4 regions of the Lysinibacillus sp. NPDC056220 genome follow, and region 3 is predicted to be linked to each of the others. Evidence: riboswitches for the same ligand, from Rfam matches in the RefSeq annotation. Region 3 holds a riboswitch; each other region holds the start of a gene.
The links. Region 3 has a riboswitch for thiamine pyrophosphate ahead of thiC (phosphomethylpyrimidine synthase ThiC). Riboswitches for the same ligand answer to the same signal wherever they lie in the genome.
Positions count from the first base shown of each region.

Region 1: another riboswitch for thiamine pyrophosphate. It lies ahead of thiM (hydroxyethylthiazole kinase); the one in region 3 lies ahead of thiC (phosphomethylpyrimidine synthase ThiC).
Region 2: another riboswitch for thiamine pyrophosphate. It lies ahead of thiT (energy-coupled thiamine transporter ThiT); the one in region 3 lies ahead of thiC (phosphomethylpyrimidine synthase ThiC).
Region 4: another riboswitch for thiamine pyrophosphate. It lies ahead of ACOZBY_RS10360 (ABC transporter substrate-binding protein); the one in region 3 lies ahead of thiC (phosphomethylpyrimidine synthase ThiC).

Region 1 covers NZ_JBMOXD010000002.1:121,990-126,937, forward strand. The annotation lists gene ACOZBY_RS05615 (alpha/beta-type small acid-soluble spore protein) at 1-197, shown strand, start outside; gene thiE (thiamine phosphate synthase) at 268-909, opposite strand; gene thiD (bifunctional hydroxymethylpyrimidine kinase/phosphomethylpyrimidine kinase) at 899-1,723, opposite strand; gene thiM (hydroxyethylthiazole kinase) at 1,711-2,478, opposite strand; TPP riboswitch at 2,564-2,662, opposite strand; gene mbcS (acyl-CoA synthetase MbcS) at 2,850-4,433, shown strand; gene sppA (signal peptide peptidase SppA) at 4,617-4,948, shown strand, end outside.
Region 2 covers NZ_JBMOXD010000008.1:77,812-82,759, forward strand. The annotation lists gene ACOZBY_RS19180 (AAA family ATPase) at 1-1,777, shown strand, start outside; gene ACOZBY_RS19185 (hypothetical protein) at 1,818-1,940, opposite strand; gene ACOZBY_RS19190 (DUF4870 domain-containing protein) at 1,997-2,320, opposite strand; TPP riboswitch at 2,447-2,554, shown strand; gene thiT (energy-coupled thiamine transporter ThiT) at 2,689-3,249, shown strand; gene map (type I methionyl aminopeptidase) at 3,421-4,176, shown strand; gene ACOZBY_RS19205 (hypothetical protein) at 4,205-4,918, opposite strand.
Region 3 covers NZ_JBMOXD010000009.1:13,627-18,574, reverse strand. The annotation lists gene ACOZBY_RS19515 (methyl-accepting chemotaxis protein) at 1-474, shown strand, start outside; gene ACOZBY_RS19510 (AEC family transporter) at 902-1,831, shown strand; TPP riboswitch at 1,905-2,019, shown strand; gene thiC (phosphomethylpyrimidine synthase ThiC) at 2,161-3,939, shown strand; gene ACOZBY_RS19500 (catalase) at 4,110-4,948, opposite strand, start outside.
Region 4 covers NZ_JBMOXD010000003.1:55,431-60,378, forward strand. The annotation lists gene parC (DNA topoisomerase IV subunit A) at 1-2,182, shown strand, start outside; TPP riboswitch at 2,306-2,416, shown strand; gene ACOZBY_RS10360 (ABC transporter substrate-binding protein) at 2,572-3,567, shown strand; gene ACOZBY_RS10365 (thiamine-binding protein) at 3,569-3,862, shown strand; gene ACOZBY_RS10370 (ABC transporter permease) at 3,859-4,632, shown strand; gene ACOZBY_RS10375 (ABC transporter ATP-binding protein) at 4,607-4,948, shown strand, end outside.

The DNA of each region.
Region 1 (4,948 bases), on a different contig from region 3:
GTTCAAACCAGCTTGCAGTACCTGGTGTACAACAAGCACTTGATCAAATGAAATACGAAATTGCACAAGAATTTGGTGTTCAATTAGGGGCTGACGCTTCAGCTCGTGCTAACGGTTCCGTTGGTGGTGAAATCACTAAACGTCTTGTACAAATGGCAGAATCTCAATTAAAGGGTATGCCAAACAACAACCAATAAATGCTAAATAAGCATTTATAAACTTAAAACCAGTGACCGTAAAAGGCACTGGTTTTAGTTTGTTTAAAGATCATCTTTTTATGCGATTTAAAGACTTAAATATGGATACTGTTTGTTCAATATCCTCACTTTCACAGAGAGCAGAGATAACAGCAACTCCATCAGCACCAGCTTGAAAAACAATATCAGCATTTATCCCATTTATACCACCTATAGCCACGATAGGTAAGTTAGGCTGTAATTTGGAAGCCTTCTGTAAAAAATTGGTGCCACATGGTGGCTGTGCATCACTTTTAGATGTTGTGGCAAAAATAGGGCCGATACCTACATAATCAGCATGATGATCAATAGCTATTTGTAGTTCCTCCTGCGAATGTACGGAAACGCCAAGAATCCGGTTCGCCATTTTTTTCCGTGCAATGGCAATCTGTTCATCATCTTGTCCAATATGGACACCATCAGCACCAAGTCGTACTGCTAGATCCACGTCATCGTTAACAATAAACGGCACATGGTAATGTTGACATAATTGTTGACACTGGCGGGCAAATTGCTCATAAGCTAGTCCTGTTAATGCGTAAGGACCTTTTTCACGTAATTGAAACATGGTTATGCCAGCCCTCAGCGCTTTTTCGAGAACAACTAACGGCTCTTGATGGGAAACATTGCTTGTACCCATAATAAAATAAAGCTGTAAATCCTCACGTTTCAACTAACTTCACCTCGCAGGCACCATTATGCAGCCGATAAGCAAAATGATTTGTAGGGCCATGACCATTACCAATGGCTAAATCATGCATAATAGCTAATTGTATAAATTTTTTAGCTTCAATAACAGCTTTTTCAATTGTCAAACCTTGAGCAATAAAAGCAGTGAGAGCTGCTGAAAATGTACAACCTGTACCATGTGTGTTTTTCGTTGGAATACGAGGAGACTGCATGGAAAAATATTTGTCATTTTTTATAAATACATAATCAATCGCATATAACGAATTGGGGAGATGCCCACCTTTAATGATGACACAGTGAACACCTAGTTGGAAAAAGCATTGAGCGACCTCCTCCATATCAGAGAATTGATTTATTTTTCTTCCAGTAAGTGCCTCTGCTTCTGGTATATTAGGTGTCACAATTGTAGCAAGTGGTAGTAAAGAAATGCGCATGGCTTCAATAGCCTCTTGCTGCAATAAGTTTTCTCCACCTTTTGCAATCATAACTGGATCAACAATTAGTGGGATTTTTAAATCCTGTAAAATGTGTGCGATTGTCTGAATAATATCCGAGGAATAAAGCATCCCCGTTTTAATCGCAGCAATCGAAAAATCTTCTAGTAATGCATGAAATTGTTTTTCAACAAAATTAACTTCAATTGGGAAAACCCCTGTTACACCTCGTGTGTTTTGAGCAGTTAAAGCTGTAATAACTGAGGTACCGAAAACCCCTAATTCCTGGAATGTTTTTAAATCAGCCTGAATACCAGCGCCACCACCACTATCTGAGCCTGCAATTGTCGTTACAATATGCATGAAGCCTCACCCTCCTTTGAAAGACGATGAAGGGCATTTAGCAAAGCAATTTGAATATCCCCGATATCCTCTGTAAAGGCTGATGCTAGCTCAGCTGCTTTTTTGTAGTAAGTGAGGGTTTCCACTAATTGACTGTATGGATCTTCTCCTGAACAGTAGGCGGCTCCACATATAGCACTAAGTAAACAGCCTGTACCAGTGACTTCTGTCATTTGTGAATTTCCACCAGTTATCCATTGGCTCTGCACACCGTCTGTCATAAAATCATGTTCGCCTGTAACAATGACTATACAGTTGTAGCGTTGAGCCAATAATGTTGCTTCTGTTTCTATGTCAATAAATCCATCACCACTATCAACACCTTTTTGTTGCCATTCCACATTCACTAATGCCGCAAGTTCTCCCTTGTTACAGCGTATGACCGCAAATTGTATGTCTGTAAGTAATAGGTGTACGGTTTCCTTGCGATAAACTGTGGCACCTGCGCCAACTGGATCTAATATAACAGGAATACTAAGGGTATTTGCCTTTTTTCCTGCTAACAGCATCGCTTCCTTTGTTCGATCATTCAGTGTACCAATATTGATTAAAAGAGCTTCTGCAATGGCGACCATTTCTTCTACCTCATGGCTGTCATCAGCCATGACAGGAGAGGCACCTAATGCCAATAAGCCATTTGCTTGGAAATTAGCCACAACATAATTAGTTATACAGTGTATAAGCGGTTGTTGTTGACGAATCGTTTGAAAAATCATTTTAGTCCTCCTTCATGGGTGGACGTAAGCACGCAAAAAAGGCTCTTTTGTGTAAAAATGCACGAAAAAGAGCCTTTCATCTGAAAAAAAGATGTTCATTGCTCCCTACGTCAGTATTAACTAACAGGTTCAAAGGGTCAGGTTTTACCTTCTCAACTCTTTATGAGTCCCCCTGCAATCTTGCTTTTAGTTGACCAAAATGTACCATACTTTTCATATGTATTCAATAGCAAGTTTTCCTATCAACAAAACGTGACTGATGCCATATAGGTAAGTATGATAGTTGTCATGACTTTACTCAAATCAAGTGTAAACCATTGAAAATTCTAAGAAAGGAGTATAATGTGTCTTATCAAAAGGGGGCATTTGCCATGAAAAGACAAGAATTAGTAGCACCAGAATGGTATAACATAACTGATGAATTTGAAAAATATGCTAAGGATTCAACTAAAAATGCATTGATAATTTATGAAGAGCATTCTGATGTACAATTTATCACCTACGCACATTTACTTGAAAGAGCGAATCAGGCGGCACATGTCTTTACAAAAAATGGATTAACTAAAGGTGATGTCATTTTAGTGATGGTACCACGCTCAGTAGAAGCATACATTGTCTATATTGCTGCATTAAAAGCGGGTTTAACAATCATTCCAAGCTCTGAAATGCTAAGAACAAAAGATATTGAGTATCGTATTCATCATGCCGATGCTAAAGCAATTGTGGCCTTTGAGCCTTACATTCAGCAATTTGATCAAGTAGAAAATTTACAAGAGGTGCAGCTATTTGTTATTGGAAATGCTCATGAGCCATGGCAGCCATTGTTAGACATAATGCGAAAGCAACCAACAACTTACATAAGTTCTACACCAACAAAAAGTACAGACCATGCATTTTTAGCTTATACAAGTGGCACAACAGGAAATCCGAAAGCTGCAGTGCATACGCATAGCTGGGGCTATGCACATTTACGGACAACAGCTCCTCATTGGCTAGGAGTACAAGAAAATGATATTGTATGGGCAACCGCAGCACCAGGATGGCAAAAATGGATTTGGAGCCCGTTTCTCGCCATTTTAGGCAGTGGTGCCACTGCTTTTGTCTATAAAGGAAAGTTTGATGCGGCAACCTATTTAACATTGCTTGAAAAATTTAAAATGAATATCTTATGTTGTACACCGACTGAATATCGTTTTATGGCAGCACTTGACAATTTACAGGAGTATGATATCAGTTCAATTCGACAAGCTGTTTCAGCAGGTGAGCCCTTGAACAGTGAAGTTATAAAAAAATTCGCGGATACTTTTCATCTACAGGTGCGAGATGGTTATGGTCAAACAGAAAATACCTTACTGGTAGGGACTATGGTAGGTATGGAGGCAAGAGTTGGTTCGATGGGGAAGCCTACCCCTGGCAACACCGTTGAAATTATAGACGATTTTGGTGAGCCAGTAGCTATAGGAGAAGTAGGTGATATTGCCGTTCATCGAGAAACACCTGCACTCTTTAAAAGATATTTAAATGATCCAGAACGTACAAATTTACAATTTCGTGGTGATTGGTATATAACAGGGGATCGAGCTTATAAAGATGCGGACGGCTACTTTTGGTTTGAAGGACGCGGGGATGATGTCATTATTTCCTCAGGTTACACAATTGGACCCTTTGAAGTGGAGGATGCGTTGATGAAGCATCCGACTGTGAAAGAGGTTGCTGTCATTGCAAGCCCTGATAGAGTTCGCGGGAACATCGTTAAAGCATTTATTATCCTGCAGTATGGTGTTAATGGTGATCAAGGGCTTATTCAAACCCTTCAAAATCATGTGAAATCATTAACAGCACCTTATAAATATCCACGTGCTATTGAATTTGTTACAGAGTTACCCAAAACTGCATCTGGTAAAATTAGACGTGTCGAATTAAGGCAACAAGAAATAAAAAAATGTATACAATAATCATTTCCTAGGAAATAATGTCGAAAATCAGAGTTCATCAAAGAAATGAACTTTGATTTTTTTTGTAATTTTAGGTAAGGTATTATGAGGAAATAAATAGAATAAAACTAATTGCATATTATTGCAAAAAAATGAAACTAATGAGCAAGTCATACGTATTACGTCATAAGGAGGCGGAAAGAGATGAATGTTAAAAGGTGGGTTGCATTAATAGTAGCAGGTGTTCTTTTACTGTTTTCATTGGGGATTAATACCATTTTTGCGCTATTTAAAGCAGATTTCCTAGGTAATTTTGATAGTTTAATGGCAGGAAATAACTTAGATGTATATGAAAATGTAATCGAAGGGGATAATTTTGATAAAAGGATTGCCTATTTAAAGGTGGATGGCACGATCCAAGATATTGGCTCAAGTTCACTATGGCAGCCTGTTGCATATGATCATCAATTTTTCCTAGAACAATTGGATAGTATTTTGTACGATGATACGATTGAAGGAATTGTTTTAAGTGTTAA
Region 2 (4,948 bases), on a different contig from region 3:
ACAATCAATTGAGCACTATGAAAAACAAATGGAACCATATGAAGGTTACTTAGAAAAACTTCCAAAGTTGCAGGAGCAAGTAACTTTGCTCATGCAGATGGAGAACTATACAAAAACGGTAGAGATAGCGAAACAGGATGTTATCGCAACTAAAGCTCGCTATCAGGACAGTAGACTGGAGCTTCAACAATTAGAGCAACGCTGGCTGACAAGTCAAGCAAGTGTTTTAGCTCAGCAGCTTAAAGAAGGGCAGCCTTGTCCTGTATGCGGGAGTACGGCTCATCAGCAAACTCATAATGAGAAATTGGAAATTGTTGAACTTGCTCAGGTGGAAACATTAAGGGTAAAAGTTTCTTCCGATGAACGTTTGTATTTGGAAAAAGAGGCAATGTTAAGAACCGCACAACAGCTTCAGCAAGAGACACTGAAACAATTAGATGCACACTCTATCAAGCAACAGGATCAAGCACAGATAATAGCTTCCTTAGAAAAAATGGAGAAAGAGATTACTAGCTTAAGGGTTATCAATCAACAGTTAGCTCAAACAAGAAAAAACCAGAAGGAACAGCGTTTAACAATAGAGCAATTGCAAAACAAACAATTAAAACTTGAGGAATATTTAAGCGAGCAGATGAAGAGCTGGACAAGACTTCAGGCAATTGTAGAGGAACAGCATAAGCAAATGCCAACAAATATTCCAACTTTACCGCAATTAAAACAAACGCTTACTGATGTTAGCCAACAGAAAATGGATTTTCAAAAATTATGGCAGGAAAGCCAACATCATTTACATGCCATGAAGGAAGCTGACAGTAATGCAAAACTAGCTGTGGAGATCGCCAAACAGAATTTTGAAGAATTAAAGCTCAAAATGAATGACAAGCGTGAACAGTTTTCAACAAGCATGCAGGAAGCGGGCTTTGTAAGCTATGAAGACTACGCAGCTGCGAAAAGAAGTGCCACTCAATTAGAGGAACTCCGGAGAGCATGCAGTGACTACACCCTTCAGGTTCATACGTTAAAAATTCAAATTTCAGAAGGAGAAAAACATCTTCAAGGAAAAGAGGAGCAAGATTTAGCCTTGATGGAGGCGACTGTGAAAAGCCTCCGAATCGCCTATGAGGATGCCTTTAAACAACTTCAGCAAATAGATGGATTTGTGAAATCATGTCAAAGCTTTATGAACAAAGTCGAGGAAACAGAAAGAGAGCTACGTTTACTTGAGAGTGAGGCTGGACGTGTAAAGGAGCTATATGGCTTATTAAATGGGCAAAATTCGAAAAAGCTGTCCTTTGAACGATATATTCAAATAAATTATTTAGATCAAATTACAGAGGCAGCCAATATTCGCCTTAATCATTTATCGAATGGTCAATTTGAGCTTAGACGCTCAGACAGACTTGAAAAGCATGCAAAGCAAAGTGGACTTGGGCTTGATGTATATGATGCTTACACAGATCAATTACGAGATGTCAAAACGTTATCTGGTGGTGAAAAGTTCAATGCGTCATTAAGTCTTGCTCTGGGAATGGCGGATGTTATTCAAAGCTTCCAAGGCAATATTCATATTGAAACTATGTTTATTGATGAGGGCTTTGGCTCGCTCGATGAGGAATCATTAAATAAAGCAATAGACACCTTAATCGATTTACAAGATTCTGGCCGAATGATTGGCGTCATCTCCCATGTGCCTGAATTAAAATCCGCGATGCCAGCCGTTTTACATGTCGAAAAAACATTAAACGGACATAGTCAAACACACTTTGAAATAAAATAAAGGAAGGTGTATTTCCGGCTTAAGGAAATACACCTTCCTTTCATTTTTTCCGAGGACTGACTGTAGAAGTTGTCCCTTTTTTTGCTGCCATCACTTTTTTTACAATCGGTATAACAATCGGCGCTAATTTAACAGCGGTTTTTACTACCTTTGATACTTTCATTAAAAACACAGCTCCTTTTTTAATTACTTCTACCTGTTTATTCTAAAAGTAAAACATTAGCGGATAACTCGAACGGCTTGAATAATATTCCATATTACGATTCCGAGCGAGACAATTCCGTAAATGGCGAACGAAATGAACCAAACGATCATTACTGTACTATTACTTGAAGTGGGATCTAAACTAAAGGTAGAAAACACAAAGACAATGAAAAATAATATACCAAATACAAAAGGAATTAAATGAGACACTAGTGCGCGAATGGAATGTCTTTTGATATCAGCATCTTTCGAAACGAAATAAACAATCAATGGTACGATGAAAGGAGCAAAGAAAATACTGAGATAGCTGAAGGCAGATAAAATTTTTTGGTTCTCCATAGTTGTACCTCCTTTTTTAATATTTACGCATGGAAATCAGCAAAGTTTCAAAAATTAAGTATGGAAGAGGTTGTAATCATTCCATGCTTTGCGTACAATGTAATTATTCAAAGTAAATTCAGATGTAACGACCACAAGGGGAGCTGATGATGTCAGCTGAGACTGGGCACGTAATGCCTTTACTCTTTGAACCTGTAAGCTAGCACTTACGTAGGGATGTGGATAGAAACCGACACTTGTACGATGTGAGGCTCTGTCCTGGCATCGTTTTTTCATTCTTGAAAATAATAAGATGTCAGAGAGAATCAAATCAGCGCTTTTCTATTCCTGCTCTTGTATCCTACATCGGAACAAAGGAGAGAATATGTATGGACAAAAAAAGACTATTAATGTTAGTGGAGATTGCAATATTTGCAGCAATTGGCCTTGTGCTGGATCAGGTCTCGTTTAAAGTATGGGCACAAGGTGGCTCTGTTAGTCTTGTCATGGTACCAATTATGTTAATTGCTATTCGCTGGGGCTTAGTAGCTGGCCTAACAACAGGCTTACTTGTAGGTGTTATGCAAACCATGTTTGGCGCTTATATTGTACACTGGCTTCAAGGGTTACTAGATTATGGCGTCGCTTTCACAGTTGTAGGATTAGCAGCCATTGTGCGCAGACCTTTACTAGAGGCAGCAAGTCAACTAAACAAAACGAAAATGGCACTTTATATTATTTTAGGTACTGTGTTTGCAGGCTTCTTGCGTTATGTAGCACATACTACTGCTGGGGCTGTATTTTTTGCGGAGTATGCCGGCGATCAAAATGCATGGATTTATTCGATTATTTATAATGGTACATATATGCTTCCTGCTACAGTATTAACAGCCATTGTGGGAGTGTTATTATTCACAGCGGCTCCACAACTTATGCAACGTAAAGCATAATGCCATCCCCCTTCATGTTGGTGAAGGGGTTTTTTATATAGTTATAAGAGAATAGCGCTTTTTGCACTTTGCCAAGGAGGCACGCATACAATATTTAAAGCGTTTAGCGTTATACGTATAAAAAGTTATGTTATATTAAAGAGTAGATATTAGATGAAAGGGACGTTATACATGATTGTAAAAACGCAAGAAGAGATTGAAGCTTTTAAAAAAATTGGACGCATTTGTGCGGAGATCCGTGAAACAATGAAGGCTGCTACAAAACCAGGTGTCACAACACTTGAACTAGATGAAATTGCCGGTCGAATGTTTGCTGAGGCAGGTGCGATTTCTGGACCAAAAGGAGAATATGACTTCCCAGGATATACTTGTATTAGTGTCAACGAGGAAGTAGCGCACGGTATCCCAGGTAAACGTGTTATTCAGGAGGGAGATATCGTTAATATCGATGTTTCAGGCTCTTTAGATGGCTACTTTGCCGACACAGGTATTTCTTTTGTAGTCGGTGATGGCTATGAAGATAAAGAAAAACTATGTCGTGTTGCCAAAGATGCTTTTGATCGTGCAATGACAAAGGTAAAGGCTGGCTCTAAATTAAATCAAATTGGCAAGGCGGTAGAGCGCGAGGCGAATGCTAATGGCTTAACAGTTATCATGAATTTAACAGGCCATGGTTTAGGTCGTTCTTTACATGATGAGCCAAATCACATTTTAAATTATTATGATGCATGGGACTCTACGATTATGAAAGAAGGCATGGTTCTTGCAGTTGAGCCATTTATCTCTGCAAAAGCAGAGCATATAGTAGAAGCTGGTGATGGTTGGACATTCATAACACCCGATAAGTCTCTTGTTGCTCAAATTGAGCATTCAGTGATTGTTACAAAAGATAAACCAATTATCCTCACTTCATTAGACGAAGACTAGGATGACACAAAAAATCCTGCTCACCAAATTACTTTTGGTAGGCAGGATTTTTTTTAATGAATAAAATGCCAACAAAGAGTACACCACATAAAAATAACGCAGCGGTTGTTACGAGTAGCTCATCAAAACCATTATGTAAAGCGATTCCTATATAAGCCCATATAAAAACACTTGGATACATGATATCAAAGTGATGAAAGCGGATATGTAGCGCAATGACTCCACCTAATGTCAGTAAAATAACTGCCCAAAGAGGAGTACTTAGACCAAAACCGTTCCAACCATAAGCTGTTAACGTAAAGCTAATATTTGTGATGAAAATAAATGTCATCCATGCTAAATAAATGGCGAAAGGAATACGACCCGACAGTGATTTGTCATGAAGTGGATACGTATTGTACAACATAAATAGATACAAGACTAAGAGTAGGGTAATGCCGAGAGAAACAATAAATAATTCATGATGCCATACGTATATCATTAATGCTTGTAAAATATTTATGCAACTAAAGAGCGCAGACTGTTTCATAGATGTCTTTTTGATGTTCATCACTAACCAATAACCGATGAATAAATAAATGACAATCCAAATTAAATGACTTCCATCAACAGGTGCAAATACCACCGAAAAACGATTAGAAATTTCTAAAGAAGACTGACCGTTAAGTTTCATGAAAAAAGATGAAAAGGTTAGGATGAGTGAGACAATATACGAAATTGTCATCAATAAAAACCGAGGCATGCTTTCCTCTCCCTTCGTGTTAAATTGTAT
Region 3 (4,948 bases):
GGTGAGCATGGAAAAGGTTTTGCGATCGTGGCGGAAGAAGTAAGAAAGTTGGCGGAGCAATCAAAAAATGAAACAGAAGTTATTAAAAGCACGGTAGAAAGCATTTTAGAAAATTCTCAGCAAACAGTTGCTGTCATTGCCTCGAATGCAGAATTAATGCAATCGCAAAATGAGTCCGTACAAAGCACGCAATTGGCTTTTAAAGATAATAGTGATTTGTCACGTGCAATTGCAACTTCTATTAGTGAGCTAATGACTCAGTTATCTACTATGTTAGAGCATAAAAATCAAGCAATTATGTCTATCCAAAGTATTTCGGCTATATCAGAGGAAACAGCTGCCTCTGCTGAGCAAGTAAGTGCCTCTGCAATGGATCAACAAGCAGAATTGCAAAAAGTGGCAGAGTCTATGCAAAACATGAATGATATCTCTAATGAACTGCAAGAGGTTGTTAATCGATTTAAACTTGCGTAAAGAAAAAACTGCTTAGAACCTTTAAGTAGTCTCAGACTGTTGATAAAAGGAATCGAGAAGTTGATGCTCGATTCCCTTTTCATTTTTTACTTATTTCAAATGGACCTTTGTTGCTCGATCATGTACAGCTCAAGCATAAAAAGCTTACCACGTCCAAGCTGACAGTATCTTCAAGTCTCCTTTAAGACAAGTTCAATTGTTCTGCATTTTGGCATACCAATCCTAAATGACGTTAAATAAGTTTTGATGATTCTTATATTCTGGACATTGCTCGAGTTCATTGATTTGAGCTTTTGAATTTTTGCAACCATTAGAACGAAGCGCGACCCCGCCCATAGTGTAAATCAACGGTTTTAATTATGAAAGTAAGTGGCATTGACCTAGTGCAATATCGACACTACTATTAAAAGGGAGGGGGGACATCAATATGGTGTATCTTGGAATGATTTTTTTTCAAATTGTTGCACCTATTTTAGTATTACTTGTACTAGGGGCCATTCTACAAAAGAAATTTCGCTTTAACTTAAAAGCATTATCACAGCTAATTACATATTGCTTTATGCCAGCGGCTGTGTTTATAAATTTATATGAAACGAGTATAAAGCTGTCTGTGCTAGGGGAAGTCGGGTTGTTTATTGTACTTTTTATTGGTAGTCAAATGCTACTCAGTCACTTTTTAGCGAAAGGGCTTGGACTAGCTAATACGGAGGCGGCTGTTTTTAAAAATAGTGTAGTACTCATTAACTCTGGAAACTATGGTATTCCAGTAGCTCAAATGATTTTTGCCTCTCAACCTATTGGTGTAGCCATCCAGGTTATACTCGTTATCTTTCAAAACATGACTACGTATACGTATGGTTTATATAATTTAATTTCGTCTACTAAATCAGGCATGACGATTCTAAAAGATTTTATAAAAATGCCAATTATTCACGCTTTAATAATTGGTGTGGCAATGAATTATTTTGATATTGGCATTCCTCCGTTTATTAAAATACCAATAGACCATGTAGCGGATGGTTTTATTGCCGTTGCATTAATCACGCTGGGCGCGCAATTGTCTCAGCTGGAAATTAAAACTATGTTTAATAAAACAGTCTTCGTCAGCTGCTTGACTCGATTAATTATCGGACCAGCTGTTGCTTTAGTCATTATCTTTGCACTGGGATTAAATGGGGTCGTAGCACAATCATTATTTATAGCGAGTGCTTTTCCCACATCCCGCAACAGTTCAAGTCTAGCATTAGAATATGATATAGAGTCGGCAACAGCTGCACAAACCGTTTTATTTTCTACCATTGTGAGTTGTATAACGGTCACGATTGTGATTTATATCGCTGATGTATTGTTTACTTAATAGAATGGCAAAAATATTTAAATGATAGCTTCCATCTCTTAGCAATATCTGCTACACTAGCATCAAACTGAATAGTATTAACTAGGGGAGTCTGATGAGTCAGGCTGAGAGGGAAACGCATAGAGGTTTCTTGACCCTTTGGACCTGATCTGGCTCATACCAGCGTGGGAAAGTTAAGAAGCTATTGCCTATTACGTGCAATCAATAGACCCTTTACATTCATGGCCGGATCCAATCATTATGTTGGATTCGGCCTTTATTTATTTTCCTTTTGGGGTGAGCTAGATTCGGTCCTTACTTAAAATACATTTAAGGGAGAGAAGTAGCTCATGTCAGCGATTAGTGAAAAGAACATTATGATTATGTCTAACTTTGAAGGAAGTAAAAAGGTTTATGTGGAAGGATCACGTCCAGATATTTTAGTACCAATGCGTGAAATTACATTAAGTCCGACGACGGGTAGCTTTGGAGATGAAGAAAATGCCCCTATTCGGGTGTATGATACGAGTGGCCCGTATACTGATCCTGCATTTCATGTGGATATTACAAAGGGCTTACCGGCTTTACGAAGTACTTGGATACAAGAGCGAGGAGATGTGGAGGAATATGAAGGGCGTACCATTAAACCTGAGGATAATGGCTTCCGTCGCGCAGATGATCCACGTATCCAAGAAAATGTCTTTCCTGAATTGATGAGAATGCCTTTACGTGCAAAAAGAGGGAAAAATGTAACACAGTTGCATTATGCTAGAAAGGGAATTATTACACCTGAGATGGAGTTTGTAGCGATACGAGAAAATATGGACCCTGATTTCGTGCGTTCAGAGATTGCAGCAGGTCGAGCTATTATGCCCTCCAATATTAATCATCCGGAGGCAGAGCCGATGATTATCGGTCGTAACTTCCATGTGAAAATTAATGCGAACATTGGAAATTCAGCCGTATCATCTTCGATTGCAGAGGAAGTCGAAAAGATGACATGGGCTACACGCTGGGGTGCAGATAATATTATGGATCTATCAACTGGCAAGCATATTCATACAACGAGAGAATGGATTATTCGAAATGCCGCAGTACCTGTTGGAACAGTACCAATCTATCAGGCATTAGAAAAGGTAAATGGTGTAGCTGAAGATTTAACGTGGGAGGTATACCGTGATACGCTTATTGAACAAGCAGAGCAAGGGGTAGATTATTTCACTATTCATGCGGGTGTTCTTTTACGTTATGTTCCTCTTACAGCAAACCGGGTAACGGGCATTGTGTCTCGGGGAGGCTCCATTATGGCGCAATGGTGTTTATACCATCATCAAGAAAACTTCCTCTATACTCATTTTGAGGAAATATGTGAAATTATGAAAACTTATGATGTAGCCTTCTCATTAGGAGATGGCTTACGCCCAGGGTCAATCGCGGATGCAAACGATGAAGCGCAATTTGCGGAGCTTGAAACATTAGGTGAGTTAACCCAAATAGCATGGAAGCATGATGTTCAAGTAATGGTGGAGGGGCCAGGTCACGTTCCAATGCATTTGATTAAAGAAAATATGGACAAGCAATTAGAGGTTTGTAAGGAAGCGCCCTTCTACACATTAGGCCCATTGACAACAGATATTGCTCCAGGTTATGACCATATTACATCTGCTATTGGAGCGGCAATGATTGGTTGGTTTGGTACAGCTATGCTCTGTTATGTGACACCGAAGGAACATCTAGGATTACCTAATCGGGAGGATGTTCGAGTAGGGGTTATTACTTATAAGATTGCTGCACATGCTGCAGATTTGGCAAAAGGGCACCCAGGTGCACAACAACGCGATGATGCACTGTCAAAAGCGCGCTTTGAGTTCCGCTGGCGCGACCAATTTAACCTTTCTCTTGATCCAGAACGTGCAGTAGAATATCACGATGAAACATTGCCAGCAGAGGGGGCCAAAACTGCACATTTTTGCTCAATGTGCGGTCCTAAATTTTGTAGCATGAGAATTTCACAGGATATTCGTAATTATGCTAAAGAAAAGGATTTAAATACAACTGAGGCCATCCATGAAGGTATGAGGGAGAAGTCAGTGGAGTTTAAAAAGGCAGGTAGTCAAATCTATCTATAATAATAAAAGGCTTGTGTTAATTTACTAGACACAAGCCTTTTTTATGTTGCTTCTATGTTGCAAATTGAGGTAAGCAGTTGGAGGCTAGACGAAGACAAAAAAGCTCCATGTGATGATTAAATTCACATGGAGTAAAAATTGGATTTGGATATCAATAATTAAATGGAATATTAAACGTTTGTTGGTTGTTTTACGTATGGGTTTGTAAGATCCATACCTTCTAATGAAAGACCCATTGCTTTTGCAACACCGTCACCATATGCTGGATCAGCTAAATAGCAGTGTAGGATGTGACGTCGTTTGATGAACTCCTCGACAGAAGCCATATCATTAGCCGTATTTTCAAATAGACGTTGTTGTTCTTCCGCAGTCATTAGGCGGAAAAGTTTACCTGGCTGCTCGAAGTAATTATTATCGTCTTCACGGAAATCATGAATTCCTGCATGACCATCAATGCGTAACTCTGGCTCTTTATGGTCTAAATTATGCTCCCATTCACCATAGCTATTTGGTTCATAGCCTAGTGTTGAACCAAGGTTGCCATCAAAACGCATAGCACCATCACGGTGGAAAGTGCGGAATGGACATTTTGGTGCGTTAACAGGAAGCATATAGTGGTTTACTCCTAAACGGTAGCGTGCTGCATCCGCATAGGCAAAGATACGACCTTGTAACATTTTATCTGGTGAGAAGCTAATACCTGGAACGATGTTAGATGGTGCAAATGCAGCTTGTTCCACTTCTGCAAAGTAGTTGTCCGGGTTTTTATTTAACTCAAACTCACCTACAGGAATTAATGGGAAGTCTTTTTTATACCATACTTTTGTTAAGTCGAATGGGTTGTATGGTAGCTCACGTGCTTGCTCCTCTGTCATAACCTGAATATACATTTTCCATTTAGGGAAATCGCCTTTTTCAATGGCTTCATATAAATCACGTTGTGAAGATTCACGATCTTGACCGATTACCTCAGTTGCTTCAGCACCTGTTAAATTTTTAATGCCTTGTT
Region 4 (4,948 bases), on a different contig from region 3:
GGCGATGGTTCGTATGAGTCAGGATTGGAAAGCTCGCCATATGCTTATAGAAATGCATGGGAATAACGGTTCGGTTGATGGAGATCCACCAGCAGCCATGCGTTATACGGAGGCAAGACTTTCTGCAATTGCTGGTGAAATGTTACGAGATATTGGGAAGAAAACGGTTGAATTCGTGCCAAACTTCGATGACCAGGATATGGAACCAACTGTTTTACCAGCTCGTTTCCCTAATTTATTAGTAAACGGCTCTACAGGGATATCTGCGGGTTATGCAACAGATATTCCACCGCATGCATTAGATGAAGTGCTGGATGCTGTTTTGATGCGCTTAGACAAGCCTACTGCGACAGTGGATGAATTGATGACAGTTATCAAGGGTCCTGATTTCCCTACAGGCGGAATTATTCAAGGTGTAGACGGCATTAAAAAGGCATATGAAACAGGGCGCGGTAAAATTATTGTCCGTGCACAAGCTGTGGTCGAACCTATCAAGGGCGGAAAAGAGCAAATTGTCGTTACCGAATTACCATACGATGTGAATAAAGCGAATCTTGTGAAAAAAATTGATGAGCAACGTGTAGATAAACGCCTTGAAGGGATTGCTGAAATTCGTGATGAATCAGATCGTACAGGGTTACGTGTCGTTATCGAGCTGAAAAAGGATGTTCCTGGACAGGGGATTCTACAGTACCTATTTAAAACAACAGATTTACAAGTAGCTTACAATTTTAATATGATTGCCATTCATAATCGTCGTCCAACGATGATGACATTACCATTATTGCTGGATTCCTATATTACTCACCAAAAAGAAGTGGTCACAAATCGTTCTATATATGATTTACAAAAGGCAAAGGATCGCTCCCATATCGTGGATGGCTTAATTAAAGCCCTATCTATTCTAGACGAGGTTATTGCTACGATTCGTTCTTCTAACGATAAGAAGGACGCCAAGCTCAATTTACAGGCGAAGTTCGATTTTACTGAGGTACAGGCAGAGGCGATTGTGAGCCTGCAATTATATCGTTTAACGAATACCGATATTACAGAACTCCGTCAAGAACAGGATGACTTAAACAAATTGATTGCCAAGCTAGAAGGAATTTTACAAAGCGAGGCCAAGCTTGTACGCGTCATTAAACAAGAATTGCTAGATATTAAAAAACGTTTCACAGAGCCACGTCGCTCGAAAATTGAACAAGAAATAGAAGAAATTAAAATTACATTAGATGTCCTTGTTCCAAGTGAAGAGGTTGTAGTGACTGTCACGAAAGATGGCTATATTAAACGTACATCTACACGATCCCATGCCGCCTCCAACGGTCAAGATTTTGCGATGAAAGATTCCGATTACTTATTGTATGAAGCAAACTTAAATACACAACATCATCTATTGTTATTTACAAATAGAGGGAATTATATTTACCAGCCTGTTCATGAATTACCTGATATTCGCTGGAAGGACCTTGGACAGCATATTTCAAGTATTGTGCCAACAAGTGAAGATGAGTCGATTATTGCAGTTTATGGCTTTGAAACATTTGAACAGCCAAATATGTATATTTTAACTGCTACGAAAGATGGCCAAATTAAACGTTCGCCATTAGCAGATTATGCTGTGACGCGTTATTCGAAGCCAATTAAAACAATGAATGTTAAAGCGGGCGATGCAATGATTTATGCATCGTTTATAACTGATGATGCGGAACTGCTCTTAACAACTGATACGGCCTATGCCATTCGTTTCCCTATTGAAGAACTACCAGTTACTGGAGTGAAAACGGGCGGTGTTAAAGGTATTACGCTAAAAGATGGAGAAGCTTTAGTTGGGGTCAATGTCCTACAGCCAGACGAAACACAATATGTCGTTATTGTGACACAACGAGGGGCTGTAAAGAAAATGAATGTCGCAGAGGTAGAAATAGCAAGTCGTGCCAAGCGTGGACTTAAAGTCCTTACAGAATTAAAAGCAAATCCTCATCGAATTGTCGCTGTTATTCAAGCAACAGACGATGAGCAGGTTGTGATTGAAACTGAAAAAGGCATACAAGAGGTTATCGATGTCCATGCATTGACGCGCGCTGATCGCCATTCTAATGGTTCATTTAAAGTGGACATTGCAACAGATGGAGCCATCTCACATGTTTTAACGGCCAAAAAAGAACAAAAACCAAGCTAACATCATGCCCAGTCTCTATAAGTAGAGCTGGGCTATTTGTTTATAGTGGCACAACTATCCAAAATTAGCATCTTGTCATTTAAGATCAACTATGGGTATAATAAACATCGAAAAGTTCATAGCGAAAGAATGTAGGGGGGCTAGTTATGGCTAGCTGAGATTGTGTCCGATAGACACTGACCCTTTGAACCTGATTTGGCTCGTACCAGCGTAGGGAACATCTATTCAAAAAAGCAAATGTTTTGGAGATTGATTGCAATACGTCTGGGAGGAATCCTAGGCGTTTTTTTGTTTTCTAAGCAATATCTTACCAACCGTATAATACGCTTTCTTCTGGTGACAACATTCATTCATGAACACTTTCATATTACAAACTGGGAGGACCTAGCATGAAAAAATGGTTATTTATCCTATTAGCTACTCTATTGACGTTAGTAGGCTGTAGCGACAAGGAGGACAAGCAGTCTGCTGATACAAAGAAAAAGGTATCAGTGGTACTCGATTGGACACCGAATACGAATCATACAGGATTGTATGTTGCGAAAAAGCTCGGTTATTTTGAAGAAGTAGGCTTAGATGTTGATATTATAATGCCAGGAGAGGCAGGAGCCGATCAGCTCGTAGCTTCTGGTAAGGCAGAATTTGGCGTGAGTTATCAGGAGGGCATTACACAGGCTCGTGTTCAGGATGTGCCACTTGTCTCGATAGCGGCCATCATCCAGCATAATACATCTGGATTTGCTTCTGTAGCGTCAAAGGGTATTACCTCTCCAAAGGACTTTGAAGGAAAAACATATGGGGGCTGGGGAGCACCTCTCGAACAAGCGGTATTACAATCATTAATGCAAAAAGAAAACGCTGATATTAATAAATTAGACATTGTCAATGCGGGAGATTTAGATTTCTTTACGATGATGAAAAAGGACATCGACTTTGCTTGGATTTATTATGCATGGACAGGTATTGAGGCAGAGCTTCGTGGGGAAAAAATTAATATGCTGTATTTAACGGACTACAGTGATCAGTTAGATTACTATACACCTGTTTTAGCAACCAATGAAAAAATGATTCAAAACAATCCAGACAGCGTCAAAGCTTTTGTTGCGGCTGCATCGAAGGGCTATGAATATGCCATCGAGCATCCGAATGAAGCGGCTGATATTTTACTAGAAGCGGCACCAGACTTAGATAAGGAGTTAGTGCATAAAAGTCAAGAGTGGTTGGCTGATAAGTATCAGGATGACGCTAATCAATGGGGGGAGCAAAAGCTTTCTGTATGGGAAAACTATGCTAAATGGATGTCGAGTAACAAAGTGTTAGAGGGCGAATTTGATGCTAAACAGGCGTTTACGAATGAGTTCCTACCGAAAAAGGAGGCCAATTAACATGGCAAATTCATTAATCAGTGTCCAAATCATTCCGAAGACAGAGAAATACGAGGATGTCATTCCTTATGTGGATGCGGCCATTGCGGTTATTGATGCATCTGGTGTGAACTATGAGGTTCATGCCCTTGAAACAACAATGGAAGGTGAGCTTACAACGCTTCTTCAAATCATTGAAAAAATGAATGTTAAGATGGTCGAGCTAGGAGCCATTAATGTCATTACACAAGTAAAAATTTTATATCAACCAAATGGGATTACCATGGCTACATTAACGGAGAAATATCAGTCATGAAACGGGCATTACAAAAGGGAAGGACGATAATTTTTATCGCCTTCCTCTTATTCATATGGGAGCTTGTTGTGCATATCGCTGATGTTCCTCCCTGGCTCCTCCCAGCACCAAGCATAATCTTAAAGGAAGGCTTTCAATCATATCAAACGTTTCTGCCACATGCTCTGGCTACCGTGGAATTAGCTTTACTTGGACTTGCTATTGGGGTTGGCTGTGGTCTAACCGTGGCGATTGTTTTGCATCGTTTTACTTTCATTCGGTCGTTATTTTATCCGATTCTCATTATGTCGCAAAATATACCCATTCTTGTATTGGCGCCGTTACTTATTATTTGGTTTGGCTTTGGCTTATTACCAAAGCTCATCATTATTTGTCTAGTATGCTTTTTCCCTATTGTCATTGCGGCAATGGACGGTTTTCGTCAAACAGCACCCGAGTTAAAGCATTACTTCGAAATGATTGGAGCAACGAAGGCCCAAACGTTTTGGAAATTAGAATGGCCACATGCCTATCCGGCAATTTTCTCGGGCGTAAAAATTGCTGCTACCTATAGTGTAATGGGAGCAGTTATTGCGGAATGGCTTGGTGCAAAAAAGGGAATAGGTGTATACATGACCTTAGCACAATCTTCCTTCCGTACAGATCGAGTGTTTGTCGCCATTTTTGCGATTGTCTTGCTAAGCTTATTGTTGTTTAGTAGTATCCGCTTGCTTGAAAAATTAATGGTAAAGGGGAGAGGTTATCATGCTCAGCATTCAAAACATCGCTAAATCCTTTGACAGTCTACATGTACTTGACCATGTTTCCTTTGATGTCAAGGATGGTGAGTTTGTGGCCATAGTAGGACCATCTGGCAGTGGTAAGAGTACCCTTTTTCAATTAATTGGTGGGGTCTCTTTGGTTGATCAAGGGACGATTTTATTAAATGGAGAGGAGATTCAGCAAAAAAGAGGAGCAATTGGCTATATGCCACAGCAGCCTTGTTTACTTCCTTGGCGTACTATTTTAGAGAATGTAACAATTGTCGAGGAATTACAGCAAAATCCAAATGTTGAACGTGCAAAAGGTTGGCTTGAAAAGGTGGGG